Regions from separate parts of the Tissierella sp. MB52-C2 genome, predicted to be linked through region 2. Evidence: a T-box and tRNA genes for the amino acid it is inferred to sense, from the RefSeq annotation. Region 2 holds a T-box; the other holds one or more tRNA genes.
What was found. A T-box is a leader RNA that pairs with one kind of tRNA and senses whether it is charged. The one in region 2 lies ahead of argS (arginine--tRNA ligase), so its partner is inferred to be a tRNA-Arg.
Positions count from the first base shown of each region.

Region 1 (10,203 bases), 210 kb from region 2:
AACTAGCACCTGCTACAGTAAAGAATAACAGGTTAACAGGTGGAGTAAATTCATTTATTAAATTAAATACTCTAAAGGAGTTCTGCTTTAAATTAACTAAAGTAGCTCCTACCATCATACAAGTAAGTAGTGGAGAAAGATTAAAATAATTAGCGGCACCAGAACTTAACAATATAAATCCTATTATAATAATAAGTAGTTCTTCATTATGTTTTGCCTTCTTTACTACATATGTCATTACTATACCTATAACAAATCCTAAGACAATAGAACCGAATATTTCTATTGTAGGATTACTTATTATCTTTATTATAGAATATTCTTCTACTCCAGATAAAATCTTGGATAAAGATAAACACACTCCAAATACCATAATTCCTAAAGCATCGTCTAAGGCAACTATGGGAAGTATGGTCTTAGTCAATGGCCCATTTGCCTTTAATTCCCTAATTACCATTACAATACCTGCTGGTGCCGTTGCCGCAGACATACTAGATATCATTAGGCTAAATTCAATAGATTGATTTAAAACAAAATACATCATTATAAACACTACAACAAAAGCTCCTACTACTTCTGCTACAGTTATAAGTAATACATCTTTACCTACTTTTTTCATATCCTTCAATAAGAATTCATTTCCTATGGAAAATGCAATGGCAGCTAAAGCCATTTCATTAATAATATTAAATGCTTCTATATCCATCTCATTTACTAGATTAATAAATGATGGCCCAATTATCAAACCGGCTACAATATATCCTGATACATTGGGAAGTTTGAAAAAATTAGCTATTCTTCCACCTACAATTCCTACTAAAATGATTATACCTAATTTAAAAAGCAAATCCAATCTAAACATTCCTCCTCATTTTATTATTATATAAACTCTTCCGAGATAATTAAAATTAAATCCATACATTATTCAAAATCACACCCATACACATTATACAGCATAAAAAAAGATAAGTAAACCTAGTTACTTATCTTTTAAGAAATTCGCCTTTAGCTACATGTACTGCATCACCTATCATAAAAATTCTATAGTCCTTATTTATCTCTACAATTAATCTCCCGCCTTCAGTATTTACATTAACCCTATTCTGAAGCTTACCTAATATATTTCCTATGACTACGGAAGCACAAGAACCTGTTCCACACCCTAAGGTTCTTCCTGCTCCTCTCTCCCATGTATAAATATTTATATTACCTTTATCTATTACTTTTATAAAATTAACATTAGTCTTTTTAGGAAATAAAGGATCTTCTTCTATTTTTCTTCCTAGACTATTTATATCTAATTCATCTATATCTTCTATAAATATAACTACATGGGGTACACCTACTGTTAATGCAGAAAATATGTAATCCTTTCCGTCAACTGAAATAATTTCCTCTATAATCTTTTCTTTATGTATATTTATAGGAATTCTTCTTCCTTCAAATATTGGATAACCCATATCTACCTTTATAATATCCGCTTTATTATCTTCATCTGCTACTATATCAATATATTTTACTCCTGCCAGCGTTTCTATGGATATATTTTTATTTTCGATTATATTATGATCATAAACATATTTAGTAAAAGCTCTAATTCCATTACCACACATTTCCCCTTGTGAGCCATCTGAATTATAATAAAGCATTTTTACATCTGCTATGTTACTGCTTTCTACAATCATCATACCATCTGCACCAATGCCAAAGTGTCTATTACAGACTTTTAAAGCCAATTTATTATGATCTTCATAATCATTATTTACTCCATTAAACAATATAAAATCATTACCTGCAGCCACATATTTATCGAAGTTCAAATGGACCACTCCTAGTTAAAAAATATTGTTTTAGTAAACCCGTCATATCCTATCGTAGTATTATTAAATATATTCATAACATTTCCTTCATATAACTCTGGTTTATTCATAGCAGTACTAAAGTGAGTAAGTAATAATTCCTCTACATTGCCATCATAAGCTAATTTTCCTGCCTCTGAAAAGGTCATATGCTTGTTTTTTATAGCCTTATCTAAGTCCTCATTGTCTCCATAGGTACCTTCACATATAAAAAATGTGCTCTCCCTTATAAAATCTACTATTTTATCTGTAGGCCTTGTATCTGTAATATAACTTAACTTTATCCCTTTTCGTTCTTCTCCTAGTACCATATTAGGAGAATATTCTTGATTATTATATATTATAGTTTCGCCATTTTGCAGACTTCTCCATATTTCTCTAGGAACCTTATTTAATTCTGCTTTCTCAGGATAAAACTTAGGTTTCCTTGTAATATAAAAGCCATATCCTAAACAGGGCAAAGAATGTTCTAACTCTAATGTAGATAGAATAATATCTGTATTAAAGGAAATTTTATTATCTATTCTCATTCCTTTTGATGAAATATTAATGCCTAATGGTTCTATTGGATTTTCTATTATATTTATTTCATAGGGGAGATATTTCATTGAAAATATAAGCCCACTTACTATATCTTTTATCCCCTTTGGTCCTATGATTGTTATTGGTTCTATTCTATCACTATTTCCAATGGTAGACAAAAGTCCTGGTAGACCAAAGATATGATCTCCATGGTCATGGGTTATACATATTATATCTATGAACTTAAATCCTGTTTTCATCTTTCTTATGGCTACTTGAGTACCTTCTCCACAATCAATGAGTATTTTCCTTCCATTATAACCTATTACCATAGATGATAGAAACCTCTCTGGCATAGGCATACCTCCGCCACTTCCCAGCAAACATATGTCAAGCAATAACATCTCTCCTTTTTAAGTTGAGTAATAATCTTATTATCTACAGTAGGATAGATCCTATCCCATTAGTATATAAAAGTAGAGCCTATTAAAAGATTCCAGCCTTTATTTATATTTTCTTTTCTCTCCGAATAGTTCATCCTTAGTATACATGGATATCTTATATATATGATCTGCAATTCTTTCTAGATGTCCCACTATATCTATAAAAAGTACTCCTGAATCTACATTACAGGTTCCTTCGTTAAGCCTTTTTATATGATTTTCTTGGAATGTTTCACTTAAATTATCTATTTTATTTTCAAGCTCCACTACTTTTTCTATTACTTCATAATTCCTTTCACCTAGGCAAATTATAGCATTATCAAATAATTCAATCATCGTAGACTCTAGTTCTTTTAATTCCTTAATAGCAGTATCTGTAAAAGAAAGATTCCCATCTATTTTCTTATTGCATAGGGAACATATTTCTATAACTCTATCCCCTGATCTTTCTATATTATTTATACTACTGATCATAGCAGGAACCATAATAGATTGACTCTCCGTCAATTCTTTTCGTGAAAGCTCTACAATATATCTTGTTAAATCCTTTTGCATTTCATTTATAATAGCTTCATCATCAGCAATAAAACCCATTTTCTTTGCATCATTTGTATAGACTATTTGCATAACACCTATAACCATTTCTTTTAAAATTTCTGTTCCTCTAATGATTTCAGAGCGTGATGCTTTTAAAGCTGCTACAGGTGTATTTAAAAGTAATTTATCTAATAATACCTTTTCTTTTTTGTCATTTTCCTTTGATTTTATTACCCTGTTTAAAAACTCCACATAATATTTAGTCAAGGGTAAAAATATTAAGGCATTGATGGAATTAAATAATGTATGAGAGTTTGCAATATATACAGATATATCTGCGCCTGATTTGTGAAAATGATCTGTAATATAAGTTACATCTATTTTTCCGAAAAAACAACATTATCTCCATTAATAATTTTATCAGCAATTCTTCACTATTACAATAAATTATTCTCTTAAAAAATAAAAGCCTTACCATAATACGGTAAGACTTTTCAGTACACCTGAGAGGGCTCGAACCCCCAACCCCCTGATCCGAAGTCAGGTGCTCTATCCAGTTGAGCTACAGGTGCTTAATAATATTATTGTATATAAAAAAAATTGGCTTAAGCCAATTTTTATATGGTGCGGGAAAGAGGACTTGAACCCCCACGTCAATGACACTAGATCCTAAGTCTAGCGCGTCTGCCAATTCCGCCACTCCCGCATATATAGCCTCTATGGGCTATTATGGTGATCCATCCGCGACTCGAACGCGGGACACCCTGATTAAAAGTCAGGTGCTCTACCGACTGAGCTAATGGATCATGATTATTTAGTATCCTAGCAGATGTGATATATTCCTTCGATTGAATTTACCAATCAAGGACTAAGCGATGTACACAAAATCGAAAACCACGATTTTGGTCCCCTGCTTATACCGACATGAGCTAATGGATCATGATTATTTGATACAACTATTTGAAGTTTTATGGGGTGGATGATGGGATTCGAACCCACGACCTCCAGAGCCACAATCTGGCGCCATAACCAACTAGGCCACACCCACCACGAATTTATTTTTTTGGCGCACCTAGGAGGATTTGAACCCCCGGCACACGGATTAGAAGTCCGTTGCTCTATCCAACTGAGCTATAGGTGCAAGCTGTTTATGATGCAGTTGGATGCACTATGTCTGCTAATTAATCTCAGAGCGGGTGAAGGGAATCGAACCCTCGTAGCTGGCTTGGGAAGCCAGTGCTCTACCATTGAGCTACACCCGCGTAGCTCAAATATTTTCATTGTACTCAAGGCTGTTGTCCCAAGCAGTATTAACTTGCTAACAATTTAAAATTATAGCAGGTTCTAAATATAAAGTCAATAGCATATTATAAATTTATTTGGATTATTTTTGTATTTATTTTTTCTCCAATATTTACAAGTCCGAAAGTCTTGATTTTATCAGGGCTTCGAGGTATAGATCCACTTCCAGGATTCATAATAATTATATTTTTTTCTATTTCTATAATAGGCTTATGTGTATGACCAAATAATACTAGATCAGCCCCTAATTCTAGCCCTTTGTAGTATAAATTATTTATGCCATTTTCAACATTATATTTATGACCATGAGTTAAAAATATTTTTTTATTTTTTATATTTATTAACTCATCTTCTTTATATTTTGTATTAAAATAATCTCCATTTCCTTTTACGATTATAGTTTCTATTCCTAAAGCACTAGATATTTTTTCTCCATCCTCTACATAATCTCCTAAATGAAATAACATATCAGGCTTTTCCATTTCTAATAATTTTTCTAAAATATATTTGTTATTTCCATGTGTATCACTAACTACTACTATTTTCATATTAAGCTTACTCCAATTATATCCTTTATTGCTTTTTTCATTTCATCTAAAGCTTTCGCCCTATGACTTATTTTGTTTTTAATCTCTTCTCCAAGCTCTGCAAAGGTTTTATCATAGCCTTCAGGTATAAATAGTGGGTCATATCCAAAGTCATTGTTTCCTTCTTCCTTAAAGCCTATGGTGCCTTTACATTGCCCTTTAACTACTATAACCTCTTTTTGCTCTGTGACTAGTGCTATTACTGCCTGAAAATTAGCTGTTCTATCCTTTAAAGGTATATCCTTTAATTCTTCTAGAAGCTTTTGATTGTTTTTTTTATCATTTCCTTCCTCTCCTGCATAACGGGATGAATAAACTCCTGGTTCTCCATTTAATCTATCTACAAATAGTCCAGAATCATCTGCTAAGACCATATAATCTAATTTTTCAGCCAGAACCTTAGCTTTTTTAATACTATTTTCTTCTAAAGTCTTGCCATCTTCTACTACATCTAAATCTCCTAAGCCTACATCTTTTTTCGTCAATACTTCTATTGGTAAGTCTTTAAGTATGTCTTTTATTTCCTCTACCTTATGTGAATTTCCAGTTGATAATATAAGTTTTCTTTTCTTCATTTTAGCATACTCCTTTGTTATTGATTCTTATACTATTTTACCAAAAATATAGGAATTTATCTATAAAAAGAAAAAGCGAGCTAGGCCCGCCCTACATCTTTTCATTATTAATTTTTCTTAATATTCATTGGCAAATACTGGAATTGTAGTGTTTATTATTTCTCCATCTATAAGTAATTCTACAGTTTCTATTTCTGTAAATTGACTTAATGTCAAACCTATATTTTTTACTATATCACTAAATGCATCATCATTTGATGTCTCCATACTATTATAGGATATATCCACATATGCAGTACCATCTTTTACTTCTACGCCATGTAACATAACGTCATTTGGTATATCTGAAAATAGTCCAATATCTACTGGTGGACCATCAAATAGTAAATCTAGCGCTGAATATACATTTGCTACTGGTGCAAGGGTAGGTATTGTTACTGGAACATAATATTCATACTCTTCATTGTCCATTCCCTTATAATATACTACAACCTTTGAGCGGCCATCTTCTAAACTACCAACTAAGTTTATGTTTTCTCTTGCCAACGGCTGACTAATATTACCACCATAAGTCATTGAAGGCAATACCTTTCCACCAACTAATATTTGTACTTCATTAATAACTGGGAATTCAGTTAATGTATATACGACACCTTTAATAAAATTTTCTTCTTCTTTCTCTGACTGATTATTTAAAACACCTTCTGAAAAGTCTATCTTACATAATCCTGTATCTTCATTGATAGATATTCCTAAAACCTCTGTACCTGCTGGTATAACTGGTAATAATCCAGTAGGGCTTAACATCTCCCTAAGTTCTGCACTATCAATCATATTATTAATTGTTACCTTTGCAATTCCTTCTTCCCAAGGTATTTTTTTCATTACAGGGACTAAGTATCCCTCTGTATTTTTAAAGTACATAACTGTCTTTCTCATGCCTTCCTCCTCAGTTAAAACAACTTCATTTTCATCTGATCTAATTATTTCAATCTCATCATCCTTAGCTGATAGCCTACTTTCAATTAAATTCTTCCCAAAGGTTAGTACCGTTAGACCTAAGACTACTATTAGTCCAAATAAAACTATTCTCCTGTTTACTTTTACCATCGTCAACCCTCCTAGTTCATACTAGTACATTATATTAGATGAGCTGTCAGACTATGAATAATTTATAATTAAAATAAAAAAAAGCAAGGATAACCTTGCTTTTTAGTACGTTTCTAAATATCTTTGTATTCCATTTATTATACCAGTTACTATTTTATTTTGGTATTCTTCATTAAATAATAGTTGTTCTTCCGCTGCATTAGATAAAAATCCTGTCTCTACTAATACTGCCGGCATCTTAGTCTCTCTAAGTACTATTAAATTTGGTCTATCAACTATACCTTTATCTACTGCTCCTGTGGCGTTTAATACTTCTTCCATTATGATTTTCGCAAAAGGATGTTGATCTACTTCTTTTAGGCTAGATTTAGTAGCAGGACAATATAATATCTGAACACCTGCTATAGATCCATTATTATGTGAATTACCATGTATACTTACAAATAAATCTGCATTACTATCGTTGGCTATTCTAGCTCTTTCATATAAGTCAATAAACTCATCTGTATCTCTAGTCATTATAGTGTTATAGCCTAGTTCTTCTAGCTTCTCATTTAGTTTTAAAGATACGCTAAGGTTTAGATCTTTTTCTCTTTTCTTTGTCACAGACGAAGCTCCTGGATCCTTTCCACCATGTCCTGCATCTATGACTATTAAATTGTCTAATGAATTATAGTTTCCATTTCTTTTTACTGATAAAGAAACTTTACTATCTATACCCTTAGATAATTGAGTATATTCTATTTCCTTTGCAAACTTAATAAGTAATTTAGTATTATCTTTATCTTTAACTACTTCTAATTCATTTACTAACCCATCTTTTACTGAAACCTTGCCTTCTGTTAATTCTACTTTGTCACTTGGAATACTTATTTCCATTAACTTACTTGCTTGATTGTAGTTTACAAGGTAATCTGTATCTTCAAGGTTTACTATGGTAAATATCTTTTCTGTTCCAGATGAAGTATAAGAAATATTTTCCCAGAATGATTTCTCAGGATAAATTATTATTTTACCTTCATCATAGTCCATTTTTATATTAGGATCAGTTGTTCCTTCTTTTATATCTAGAACCACTCTAACTATTCTATCATTAGGACTATAGTTATTATCTCCACCAAATTGTGAAATTCTAACTCCTTTAATAAATCCTAAATCATAGTCGTAGCTATAAGTAGTTCCTACTAAATTAGAGTCCATTATATCCAATACTATTCTCTCTGGATTTTGTAGTCTCATGGTGTTTACCTTTGGTTGAGAGGTGGAATGGATTACGATTGCCTCTTTTCCATTGATAATTTCCTTTGTAGCTGATTTTACTTCATTATCAAAGGACACTATTATATTCTGGTTATTATTTCCTAAGGAAATATTATATTTTGCTTTATCTTTTAATGTAAGTATCACTCTAGTAATACTAGGATCTGATGAAAACTGTGAATACTCTACTTTTTCAATAATACCATCATTTACATCTATAACTCCTGATGTAGTATTGTTTACAAGTATTTTTGAATCATTAATATCGATTACAAGTTTGTTGCTATCTTCTATAAATACTGTTTCATATTTAATAGATTTATTACTTTTTATAACTAATTTATTCTTATCTGTACTTCCTTTTTCTAAAGAAATACTATTTACAACTGCTTCATTAGTATTTATATATGGAGCATCTTTAGTGCTATCCCAGCCAACTTCATAACCAAATACATCAGTTACAAACTTTAAAGGAACCATGGTTCTTGAGTCTTTTCCATCTAATTTGGCTAATCTCGGAATAGCAAATTTATCTAAAGTTACTTTTTTTCCATTGATCGTAGCTATATTACTATCTACAGTAAATTTACCTTCCTTGTCTCCATGAGTTACTGTAGCTGTTTTAGTTTTTTGATCCCAGCCTACTTCTGCACCATAACTTTCTGATACGAATCTAATAGGCACTAATGTCCTATCACTATAAACAAAGGAGGGAAATTCTGTATTTATTGCTTGTCCATCCATGATGATAGGCACTGGCTTTACAGAAACCTTAGTACCATTTACGCTTACTTGAATCATATTATTTGCTGCAGCCTGACCTATTTGACTAAATATAAATAATAGCACAAATAAGGGCAGTATTACCTTCCATTTTTTCATTCATCTACCTCCTTATGCTCTCGCTCTTTAAAATAGTTTGTCCATTTTATTTATATCATTTATTGGATTATTATGTCAACGGATTCCGTGTTTTGTAATCATAATGTAATATTACTTAGTGAGACATAATGCCTTATATAATTCATCACTTCCAGGTGAATCTATCTCTACAGTTTTACCATCCCTTTCCAATACAACTCCTCCATCTATTACTTCTCCAATGACTGTAGACTTAATTCCTTCGTCATTTAACTTTTTATTGATTTCCCCTATCTTTTCTTCTTCTGCAATAATTAGCATAGACCCGCTTGAAATAAGTTTATATAAGTCTATATCTATTATACTGGCAATTTCCTTAGTTACATCTTTTACTGGAATTAAACTTTCTACAACTTTTATTCCCTTACCAGTAGCCTTTGAAGCTTCCCAAATTGCTCCTAAAACTCCACCTTCAGTAATATCGTGCATATATCTAACCCCTATATTGCCACAGATTATTCCTTCTTTAACTACACTTAGCATATTATCCATATTCTTTGCTATCTCTAGCTTTTCTTTGCCCAGTTTATGAATCAATTCTTCTTCTAACTCCTTTGCAATTATGGATGTCCCCTCTATTCCTGCATATTTAGTTATCAAAACCTTGTCTCCAATTTTTATTTCCTTTGAATTAGGCAACTTTTTCCTAGATTGTTTTCCTATAACTGTTGTACTAATTACAATTCTATTTACTGCATCTGTAATTTCAGTATGTCCACCCATTATTTCAACATTGATTTCTTTAGAAACTTCTCCCGCTTCTCTCATAATATTTTCTATATCTTCTTCTGAAGTTTTAGGTGGTGCTAATATAGTAAGCATTACTCCTATAGGCTCTGCTCCACTGGTAGATACATCATTACATGAAATATGCACAGCCAGTTTTCCAATATCTTTAGTTGCACCTGTAATTGGATCTGTACTGATTACACATAGATCATTATCAAAATCAATTACAGCACTATCTTCTCCTACTGCAGCCTTCACCAAAACTTCTTCTCGCTTATTTTTTATATTTGATAAAACTATTTTTTCTAAAATTTCATTAGGTAATTTTCCAATTTCCATTTCCGAACCTCCCAAAATA
Region 1 is NZ_CP133261.1:2,579,250-2,589,452, forward strand. Features, by position in the region: gene RBU61_RS13045 (cation:proton antiporter) at 1-862, opposite strand, end outside; gene dapF (diaminopimelate epimerase) at 984-1,820, opposite strand; gene RBU61_RS13055 (ribonuclease Z) at 1,832-2,779, opposite strand; gene RBU61_RS13060 (PhoU domain-containing protein) at 2,885-3,628, opposite strand; tRNA gene RBU61_RS13065 (tRNA-Arg) at 3,860-3,933, opposite strand; tRNA gene RBU61_RS13070 (tRNA-Leu) at 3,984-4,067, opposite strand; tRNA gene RBU61_RS13075 (tRNA-Lys) at 4,092-4,167, opposite strand; tRNA gene RBU61_RS13080 (tRNA-His) at 4,333-4,409, opposite strand; tRNA gene RBU61_RS13085 (tRNA-Arg) at 4,426-4,502, opposite strand; tRNA gene RBU61_RS13090 (tRNA-Gly) at 4,553-4,623, opposite strand; gene RBU61_RS13095 (metallophosphoesterase) at 4,729-5,211, opposite strand; gene RBU61_RS13100 (XTP/dITP diphosphatase) at 5,208-5,825, opposite strand; gene RBU61_RS13105 (GerMN domain-containing protein) at 5,943-6,935, opposite strand; gene RBU61_RS13110 (N-acetylmuramoyl-L-alanine amidase family protein) at 7,038-9,077, opposite strand; gene RBU61_RS13115 (AIR synthase family protein) at 9,189-10,184, opposite strand.
Region 1: it has a tRNA-Arg gene. The T-box ahead of argS (arginine--tRNA ligase) is inferred to sense a tRNA for this amino acid. The anticodon was not compared.

Region 2 (10,203 bases):
TAGTATCATAAGGTATTAATCCCAGTTTCCCGAGGCTATCCCTTTGTGAAAGGCAGGTTTCTCACGCGTTACTCACCCGTCCGCCGCTAAGATAATCAAAGTTTCATTCCGAAGAAATCAACCTTGAAAACTTCGCTCGACTTGCATGTGTTAGGCACGCCGCCAGCGTTCGTCCTGAGCCAGGATCAAACTCTCATTTAAAAGTTTGATTCAGCTCAATTTGCTGACTGTTGTTTCATGTGTTACTTTTTATAATTCAAAGTTTCTCACACTGTTTAGTTTTCTAGGTTCTTGTCGTCTCGCTTGAGGCGACTTGTTTAGTATAGCAAATTTTTCATTTGCTGTCAACCACTTTTTTTAAAAACTTTTTTCAAATCTTTGCTGATTTGTGAAGTTTTTTTGTTGTAGCTGACTTTTACTATCATACTCTTTTTTCCAAGAGTTGTCAACTGTTTTTTTAACTTTTTTTAAATCTTTTTTAGATTTATTTGAGTTAATGTCGCAGCCGACTTTTATTATAATACACGGTTTCAAATATAAAGTCAACCCTTTTTTATAAAAAAGTTAAAGACTATGTTAAACATAGTCTTTAGCCAATATTTATTGTATTCATTTTCTAAAAAAATATACATATAATTTCAAATTAACTATTCTTTAAAGGCTGCAACTGCACTTCCTAGTGCAATAGAATATAATTTCGCTTCGTGGTCGTCCGCTCTTGATACTAATACTATGGGAGCTTTTGCACCCATTACTATACCTGCTGATTTTCCATCGGCAAAATAAGTAATACTTTTTCCTATACCATTTCCCATTTCAATATTAGGAACTAGAAGTACATCAGCATCTCCTGCCACCGATGATTTGTATCCTTTTATTTCTGCCGATGATTTAGATACTGCTAAGTCTAATGCCATAGGACCATCAACTATAGTCCCCTTTGAAAAATCTCCCTTTATATATTTATTCTTCAGTTCATCTGCATCTACTGTAGCTGTCATTTTAGGGTCTACTTTTTCTTTAGCGGCTAAACAAGCCACTTTAACTTCTTCTTTCCCCAATGATTTTACTACTGTTACTGCATTTTCTATGATTTTTACTTTATCCTCAAGTGATGGCTGTAGGTTCATTCCACCATCTGTTAAATAAATTAACTTTGAGTAGCTTGGAATATCATAAATCATCACATGACTTAAAAGTGAATCAGTTCTTAGTCCCCATTCCTTATTTAAAACCGCCTTTAGTAATATGGATGTATCCACTAATCCTTTCATTATAAAATTAGCTTTTCCTGTGGAAACCATTTTGACTCCTATTTCTGCAGACATGTTCAAGTCTTCTTCATCTATCAGCTCATAGTTACTTATATCAATTCCTTTTTCTTTAGCTATTAAGTCTGTCTTTTTCTTGTCTCCTATTAAAATTGGTTCAGCTATACCTAGTTTTTCTGCTTCTACCACTGCACCTAAAACTTCTTCATCATGGCAAGCTACTACCGCTAATCTCATTTTTTTCTCAGTTTTGATTTTCAGCAATTCTTCTAATTTCTTAATTTCCAATGATATCCCTCCATATTTAATATATTATCTATTTATTAAATCCTCTAATATCTTTTTTTGGCTGTTCATATTTTCATCACTGGGGTTTAATTTAACTGCTTCACTAATATCTCCATAAGCTTCTTCCAATTTTCCTAGCTGTAGATAGGATAATCCTCTATTAAATATTAGCTTATAATCATTTTGTATGTGTTCAATACCTTCTGTAAATACATTTATGGCATTATCAAAATCTCCTATAGTAAATAAGCAAATACCTAATTCATTATAAAGGTCTGAGTCCTCTTTATATAAATCTAATGATTCATAGAAATAATCAATAGCTCTTTCAAAATCTCCTATTCCCTTATGGCAAATTCCTATTAGATACTTAAGCTCCCACCACTTCTCGAATTTAGGTAATAGCTTTAAAAATATATCTAAAGCTTTATCGAAATGCTCTCGAGATAAGTATGATATTCCTGACTCTAAAGCCACATCGTTTTCTATAAATTCTATTTCTCCTCTTATTTCTTGAAGTCTTATCTCATCCCTATCTAATGTTAAATACTTGGTCCATATTAGCTTAGCCTTTAAATACTGCTCATTAAACTTATAATGATAACCAAGTTTATAATATGCTAAAGGATATTTATCATCTATATCCAATATAGATTCTAATTCATAAGTAGATTCATTGAGAAACTTTAGTCCTTCTTCTTCTTGTTCCTTAGAAAAATACTCTTTCGCTATTTCTTCCAACGCAAAAGCATAATTAAAAATCCCGTTCATATTTTCGGAATTTATAAGTTTTAATGCTCTAAAACAAATTGCTCCACCTACATAATCCTTCTTTTCCATTCTTTTAATTCCCTGAAAGAATATATACTCTTCAAATTCTTCATTATAAGCCATAAGAATATTTTTATAATCCTCTATATACTTAAACTCAGGATCTATACCTATTAAGTAAATTATTCCGTTTATTATATATTCAAGCTTTATTTCCTCTTCTAAATTACCTTCTTTAATTTCCCCTAATAATACATCTGTTATTATTGGTAAGGGAATATTTTTATTTACTGGATACCCCTTAATATTAATAGTTGTATCCTCCCTTAGCTCCATAAATGTAACTCTAACTGATTCTTTTTTAAAATATTCATTAATATAGTCCATATTATCACCTTCTATTATTAAAACTTGTTCATAAACATTCTTTTTCTTCTAGTACTTGTACTAAGCAATTTATATAAGTGTCCTCTGTAAATCATTGTAAAGGAAAATATCCCTTGTCCTATTAAATATCTTATAATCTCTGGTATACTTAAACCTAATCCTAAATTTAAATGTGTAGAAAACATAGTTATAATACTTCCTGTGAAGTAATAGATAACTATATAAAATATAGCATTTGGCAATAACCAATTTAGCCAATTTTCCTTCATAAAATCAATTGAATACATAATACTCTCCATAGGATCTAAGACTTTTAAATATAATGTCTCAGGAAGAGGATTTAATAAGATAAATATTGATACAGTCACTATTATATTTAATATATTAGCATTAAACCCTATTATCCCTTGAATAAGATTTAATAAATAGCTGCCTATCCACGCAAAGAAAAATACCGTATATACCTTTCTAGTAAAATACTTAAATCCATCTTTAAAATCTTGAAAGGTTATTTTATTATAATTAATCACATTATACAAAAGATATAAATAATTAGATATTAGACTTGCACTTACTATTGCTATTATAATACCTGCAATAATAGATAGTATTCCGCTAAATAAAGTTACAGCCAACCCAAACATAAGCATATTTATGATTATATAGGCTATTCCAGTAAAAATTATCATCCAGTTATCCTTTAAACTAGATACCGCTTTCTTTAATGTCTGCCCATTAATTATAAAAAAATCTTTTAATATATCCAATCAAATCAACTCCTTTAATATATAAGTTACGTCATAAGTTTTACATCTATTTATGACTCCTTCCTGATAAACAAACAATATATATATTTCATCCTTTTCGTCTATGGAATTATAACCATTTTCCATGATTTTAAAAATATTATTTTTAAATCCTTCTATTGCTACTTCTTTTATTGTTTTTTTAGTTGGTAAATCCTTATATTCTCTTAAGTACTTTTCAATTATTCTTTCATCCTTTAGTATCTCATGCATCTTCCTTTGTTCTATGTTTCTTTCAAATATATCTATACCATGTGGAGTTCGTGACCCTTTATTATTCTCTATAAAATCAAATCTTAACAATTCATTAAAGCTCGAGATATCGGGATAATTTTTTGTTTTATAAAACTCTATTAATATTTCATATAATCTAATTCTACTATTGGATACCTTATGATACTCATTTTCTTCCCAGAAGAAAGAGAAATCCTCGTAAAAATCAAATGGACTAGTATAGTGGTTATTAATTATATATTCTAGAGAGTGTTCAAAATATCCTTCATTATAATATCTTTCCACTAGATCCTCTATAAATTTAAGCCTTATAATCTCTCCATATTTTATAAAGTCATTCTCTAATACTTCATAAGGTGGGGTATCTAAGTATCTAAATCCATATTTTTCTTCATCTTTCCTCAAGCCGGACCCTTTTAACAGCTTTAAAAAACCTAATTGTATTTTCTCAGGCTTGATTTCATAAACATCATTAAATGACTTTCTAAAGGAATTGTATCCTTCATAGGGAAGCCCTGCAATAAGGTCTAGATGTTGATGAATATTTTTATATGATTTTATTTCACTAGTAATTCTTCTTAATTTCTCAAAATCAGTAACTCTACCTACTGCTTCTATAGTATCTAAATTAGTAGACTGTACTCCTACCTCAAACTGGAATAGTCCTTCTTTTACATTAGATAGAAAGTCTAGCATTTCTCTATCTAATAAATGAGCTGTAACTTCAAAGTGAAAGTTAATATCTTTAGGATTTTTATCTATAATAAAATTCATTATTTCCATGGCATACTTTTTATTTGCATTAAATGTCCTATCTACAAACTTTACTTGTTTAACTTTAGAGTCTATAAGTATATTTAATTCTTCTTTTACCCTTTCTATAGAGAAATATCTAACTCCTTTAATAGTTGAGGAAAGGCAAAATTCACAACCAAAAGGACATCCTCTAGATGATTCAAAATATACTATTTTATTTCTAAATTCATTTCCCATATTTCTATAGGGAGATGGAATAGTATTTAAATCTTTAATTAAATGCCTAGAAGGATTGATAACTATCTTATTGTCCTCTCTATGAATTAAACCATTTATATTATTATATTTACTGCTATTGCTTATTAAAGCTTCCATAAGCTCCTTAAATGTTTCTTCCCCCTCTCCATAGACTATAAAATCAATGAAGGGATTATCCTTTAGTATCTTTTCTCCGCCGAAGGAAACCTCTGGTCCCCCTAAAATTATCTTTATCTCAGGCTTAACTATTTTTAAAATTTCACATATCTCTAAAGTCTCAGTTAAATTCCATATATAAGTGGAGAAACCTATTACATCCGGGTTTTCTTTATATATATCTGAAGCTATGAAATCTATATTCTGGTTTATTGTATACTCTTTTAGTTCAATTGAGATTAAATCTCTAACATATTCCTTCAAATATCTAATAGATAAACAAGAATGAACAAATTTGGAATTTAGTGTAGTTAATATTGTCTTCATATCTTTTCCTCCCTTAATACTAAATACATTATATCATTAGTTTTTAATCTTATACAGATAATTTAGAAAAACATGAGAATAACCATTGAACTTTTGACAAAGTTCTTATAAAATAGATTGTATAATACGACAAAAGGAGGACAATCATGAGAGATTTTGACAAGATTTCAATACAGGAAATGTCTAAGGATGATATGCTTCTGATTATTGAAGCTTTAGAATATACAGGTAAAAATACTCAAATAGATGACTTCATAAGTTTAAAAGACAGCATTGTTGAGGAATTAAGTTGTTTGGTGGAAATTGACGAAAAAGATTTTTTAGAATATATTAAAAAATAGGCATTCATCAATTTGAAAGCCTATTTTTTAAATGAATACATACCTGTTCTAGTTTGAACTAAAGAAGTTAAAACATTGTTTTTTACTTCTTTTTTTATTACCTTGGATTTTTTAAGCAAGGAATGGAAAAACACTTCTCCTTCTTTAAAGCTAAAAATATCTGGTAATATATACTTTTCTATTTTTAGCTGCTCTGGATCAATTCTAGACTTCCTTAAATTTATAATATACTCTCCAAGATTCATATAAAATTTAGGAAGGCTATATTCAGTATCTAATTCATATAGAAATCTATAAACTATTTCACCAATAGTGGTCTTCGGTTCTTCTTTGTTAAATATATTTGTCAAATCAACTAAGTTAGGATATCTAAGGTTCTCTATTCCATTTAACATATTTAATAAATAAATTTTTTCTCTTTCAAAATCTACACTAAAATTTCCTTTATAATCTTCAATCCCTATCCTATAATGTCTTTCATATTTTCTCATATAATCAACTTGAGAAAACCCTATTATAATTTCTTTTAATTTATCTAATAATTTGTTTTCAATTTTACTATAGATTATTTCATACAATAAGTAGCTAATAGATATCCATTCAAAAAGTACCTTTAAATTCCCAGATGTAAATAATACATTTTTTATAATTTCTTCTTCCACTATTTCATAGTTTTGGTTACTAAGGACTATAGGAATTATCCTACTTACAATTGAATTATCTTCTTCATCCCAATATATAGAAGGGTCTACCCTTCCTTGTATATTTAATAAGGAAGGATTTTCACCATTTCTATAACTTACCCATAGTTTAAACTCTTCTATAAATCTTTTATAATCAATCCTTACTGCTACTTCTTCTTTCATAGGCATTAAGGATTTTATTGTTACTACTCCCAATTGAGATAAATATGTGTAAGTGTTATTTTTTATATAATCTTCTTGAAATAAATTCAGTAAAAGTCTGTCTAAATTCTTTTCCATCTATATCTACATTCTTTCCGGCGCTTCCATACCTAATAAGCCTAATCCATTTTTTAGTACATTTTTAGCTCCAAAGGATAACATAAGTCTTGCTTTTTTTAATTCTATGTCATCTGTAATTATAGGACATGAGTTATAGAACTTGTTATAAGCCTTTGCGACTTCAACTATATGCCTTGTAATGAAATATGGCTCATTTTTTTCCATAGCATCTATTACTATTCTAGGGAAATCATATAGTAGTCTTGTTATATTGATTTCTTCCTCTGTATTTAAAAGACTATAATTCACATTATCATCTACATTAAATTCTCCTCTTTCAAGCAAAGAGTTTATTCTTGCATGGGTATATTGAACATAAGGCCCTGTTTCTCCTTCAAAACTTAAAGTTCTATCCCAGGAGAATACATAGTCTTTAATTCTTTGATTAAATAATTCTTGAAACACTACTGCACCTATACCCACTTGCTTTGCTACTTCTTCTTTATTTTCCAACTTTGGATTTCTTTCATTTATTATATTTAGAGTATTTTTAACTGCAGTATTTAACACATCTTCTAAGAAGACCACTCTACCTTTTCTAGTAGATAAAGTCCCATCCTCTAAACTAACCATACCAAATGGTATATGGATACAATCTTTTGCCCACTCGTGACCCATAAGCTCTATTACCTTCATCCATGCTTTAAAGTGAAGATTTTGTTGGGAAGCTACTACATATATATTTTTATAGAAGTCATAGGTTTTCTTTCTATAGAATGCAGCTGCTATATCCCTAGTAGTGTATAAGGTAGAGCCATCAGATTTCATTATAAGAGCTGGTGGCATTCCATATTCCTCTAGGTCTACCAAATATGCTCCTTCTGATTCTTTTAATAAGTTCTTCTCCTTTAACTCCTCAATTACTGCAGGCATCTTGTCTGAATAGAAAGATTCCCCTGCATAGGAGTCAAACTTAATATTTAACATATCATATACTTTGTTGAATTCCTTTAGAGATATTTCTCTAATCCATTTCCATAGTTCTACAGCTTCTTCATTTCTGTCTTCTAATTCTTTAAACCAGTATCTCGCTTCATCTCTTAAATCTTTATTTTCTTCTGCTTCTGTATTAAATCTAACATATAACTTTAATAATTCATTTATAGGGTCAGCCTCTATTACTTCCTTATCTCCCCATTTCTTATAGGCAGAAATCAACATCCCAAATTGTGTTCCATAATCTCCTAAATGATTTATTGCTATTGTTTCAAATCCAAGGAATTTATATATTTTATATAATGAATTTCCTATAACTGTTGTTCTGATATGCCCTATATGGAAAGGCTTTGCAATATTAGGAGATGAATATTCTACTATTACTGTTTTTCCATTACCCATATCTGAAGAACCGTATTTAGTTTGCTTTTCTTTTACCCCATTTAAAGCAACTTCTGTAAGTTTCTCTTTATTTATAAAGAAGTTAAGATAAGGTCCTTTATTTTCTATCTTTTCAAAATACTCATTGTCTCCAAATTTACCTGCTAATTCTTCTGCTATGGCAGGTGGTGCTTTTCTAAAAACCTTTGCTAACCTAAATACTGGAAAAGCATAATCACCCATATCATAAGATGGTGGTACTTCTATTAAAGCAGATATTTCTTCTTCCGTCAGTGTATCTACTTCAGACTTAATTAATTTTACAGCTTCTTCTCTAAAGTTTAACATCTTTTCAACCTCCTCAAAATAATAATAGCCCTCATCCCTAATGTAAGAGACGAGAGCTAACCCGTGATACCACTCTTGTTGGCAAATGCCCACTCGAAATTTTAACGCTGCTAGCGTAATATCTTACTGATTTCAGATATATTCTCATGAGTTCTTCTCAAATATTTTCCCTGCACTGGCTTTCACCATCCCAGCTCGCTTTTACAGGGTTAAATATCTTACTTTCTCAATCTACGAATTATATACAATTATTAATATATAATATACAATACTCCTAATAAAAATACAAGTAATTATTTAATTCTCTTTACTTACATCTGAAAATATTGTTTTTTTACTATTTAAAGATAATGCATTAGTTAAAAATAATAATATTCCTCCTACAGTTGTTATAAAATATATTGGGATTCTATTTAATAAATATCCAGATAATATTAGACCAATAGGCAGAATGATTTTAACTGTACTCATTACTATACTTAGAACTCTTCCTCTATATTCATCTGGTATCATCTTTTGCAACATATACATAATTGGTATATCTATACAAGATATAGTAACTCCGAATACAACTACTACCCCGCAATAATACAAAGTATACATGATAGTAGTAAATGCCATATTCTTAAATAGTATGGGAATACCTAATAAGATTGTGCATATTCCTAAGGTAAAACTAGAAAACATTAAAACTTTTTTATATTCAATCTTCTTCATTATCCTTTTAATCAGTAATGCCCCAATTATCATCCCTACTGGAAATCCACTTTGAATTATGCCTAGACTTTTAGAACCTAGCGTCAGTACATTATTAATTATATAAGGTAAAGGTACTGTAACTGATAGACCCATAAAAAAATTTATACTAATAAACACAGTAAAAATTCCTATGATGTCTTTTCTCTCCATAATATACTCGAAACCTTTTTTCATATCTTCTACAAAATTAATATTATTTTCATTTTCCTCATGTCCATGATAGTTATATCTAAAATCTATAAACATTTCAGATACTCCTGAAATTACATAGAATATTCCACAAAGTAAAATAAAATATTTAATATCAATAAAAGCAAATACCAGCCCCCCAACCATTGGCCCTAATATTGAAGATATGGAGTCTATAATTTTACTAATTGAATTAATATTCATTAACATATCTTTTGATACTATATTAGGAATTGCAGCCTCCATAGATATGCCAAATATAGTACTGAAAATCGTAGTGATAAATGTACTAATATATATAATTGGTAAGCTTAGTCCATATATACAGCTAATTATATATATTAACATTAAAAATGTTCCATTCACTATATCCATCATAACAACTATCTTCTTTTTATCAAATTTATCTGCTAAAACTCCAGCAAATGGATTGATAATTAGCATAGGTATACTACTAACTATTAGACTTAAAGCAAAATTTAAGCCTGAACCTGTAATTTCTAATACATAAAGACCTATTGCAAAAGAATAAATGGATGCACCAAAAATAGATACAAATTTACCTAGTGAAAATAATATAAAATTTCGTCTTTCTGTTTTATTTTTCATATTGCCCCCTCCTATTAACTACATCTTAAACAGTAGTCTTTAGGCAACGTCAATATATATAATAAATATTTTTGATTATATAATTGATAAAGTATGGTGTTAACTCTATCTTTTACCGTAATATAAATAAGAATATACTTCTTCTCCTTTTACGAAATAATCTTCATATTTACCACCTTTATCTAAAGGTGCTGATACATTTTCATAAATAGGTTTATAGTATAGGTTGTTTATATTTTCTTGTATATTATTTAAAATAAAATTTTTTCTATATTCTTCAGTTATTTTACTATTCATGCTGAAGTTTTTAAATATTATATATGATCCAATTAACCAAGCGGATGTTTTAACATATTTATCA
Region 2 is NZ_CP133261.1:2,366,352-2,376,554, forward strand. Features, by position in the region: rRNA gene RBU61_RS11910 (16S ribosomal RNA) at 1-201, opposite strand, end outside; gene RBU61_RS11915 (bifunctional enoyl-CoA hydratase/phosphate acetyltransferase) at 648-1,559, opposite strand; gene RBU61_RS11920 (tetratricopeptide repeat protein) at 1,584-2,717, opposite strand; gene RBU61_RS11925 (hypothetical protein) at 2,735-3,484, opposite strand; gene RBU61_RS11930 (B12-binding domain-containing radical SAM protein) at 3,485-5,254, opposite strand; gene RBU61_RS11935 (hypothetical protein) at 5,401-5,595, shown strand; gene RBU61_RS11940 (hypothetical protein) at 5,616-6,578, opposite strand; gene argS (arginine--tRNA ligase) at 6,585-8,285, opposite strand; T-box leader at 8,328-8,528, opposite strand; gene RBU61_RS11950 (MFS transporter) at 8,583-9,842, opposite strand; gene RBU61_RS11955 (MerR family transcriptional regulator) at 9,948-10,203, opposite strand, start outside.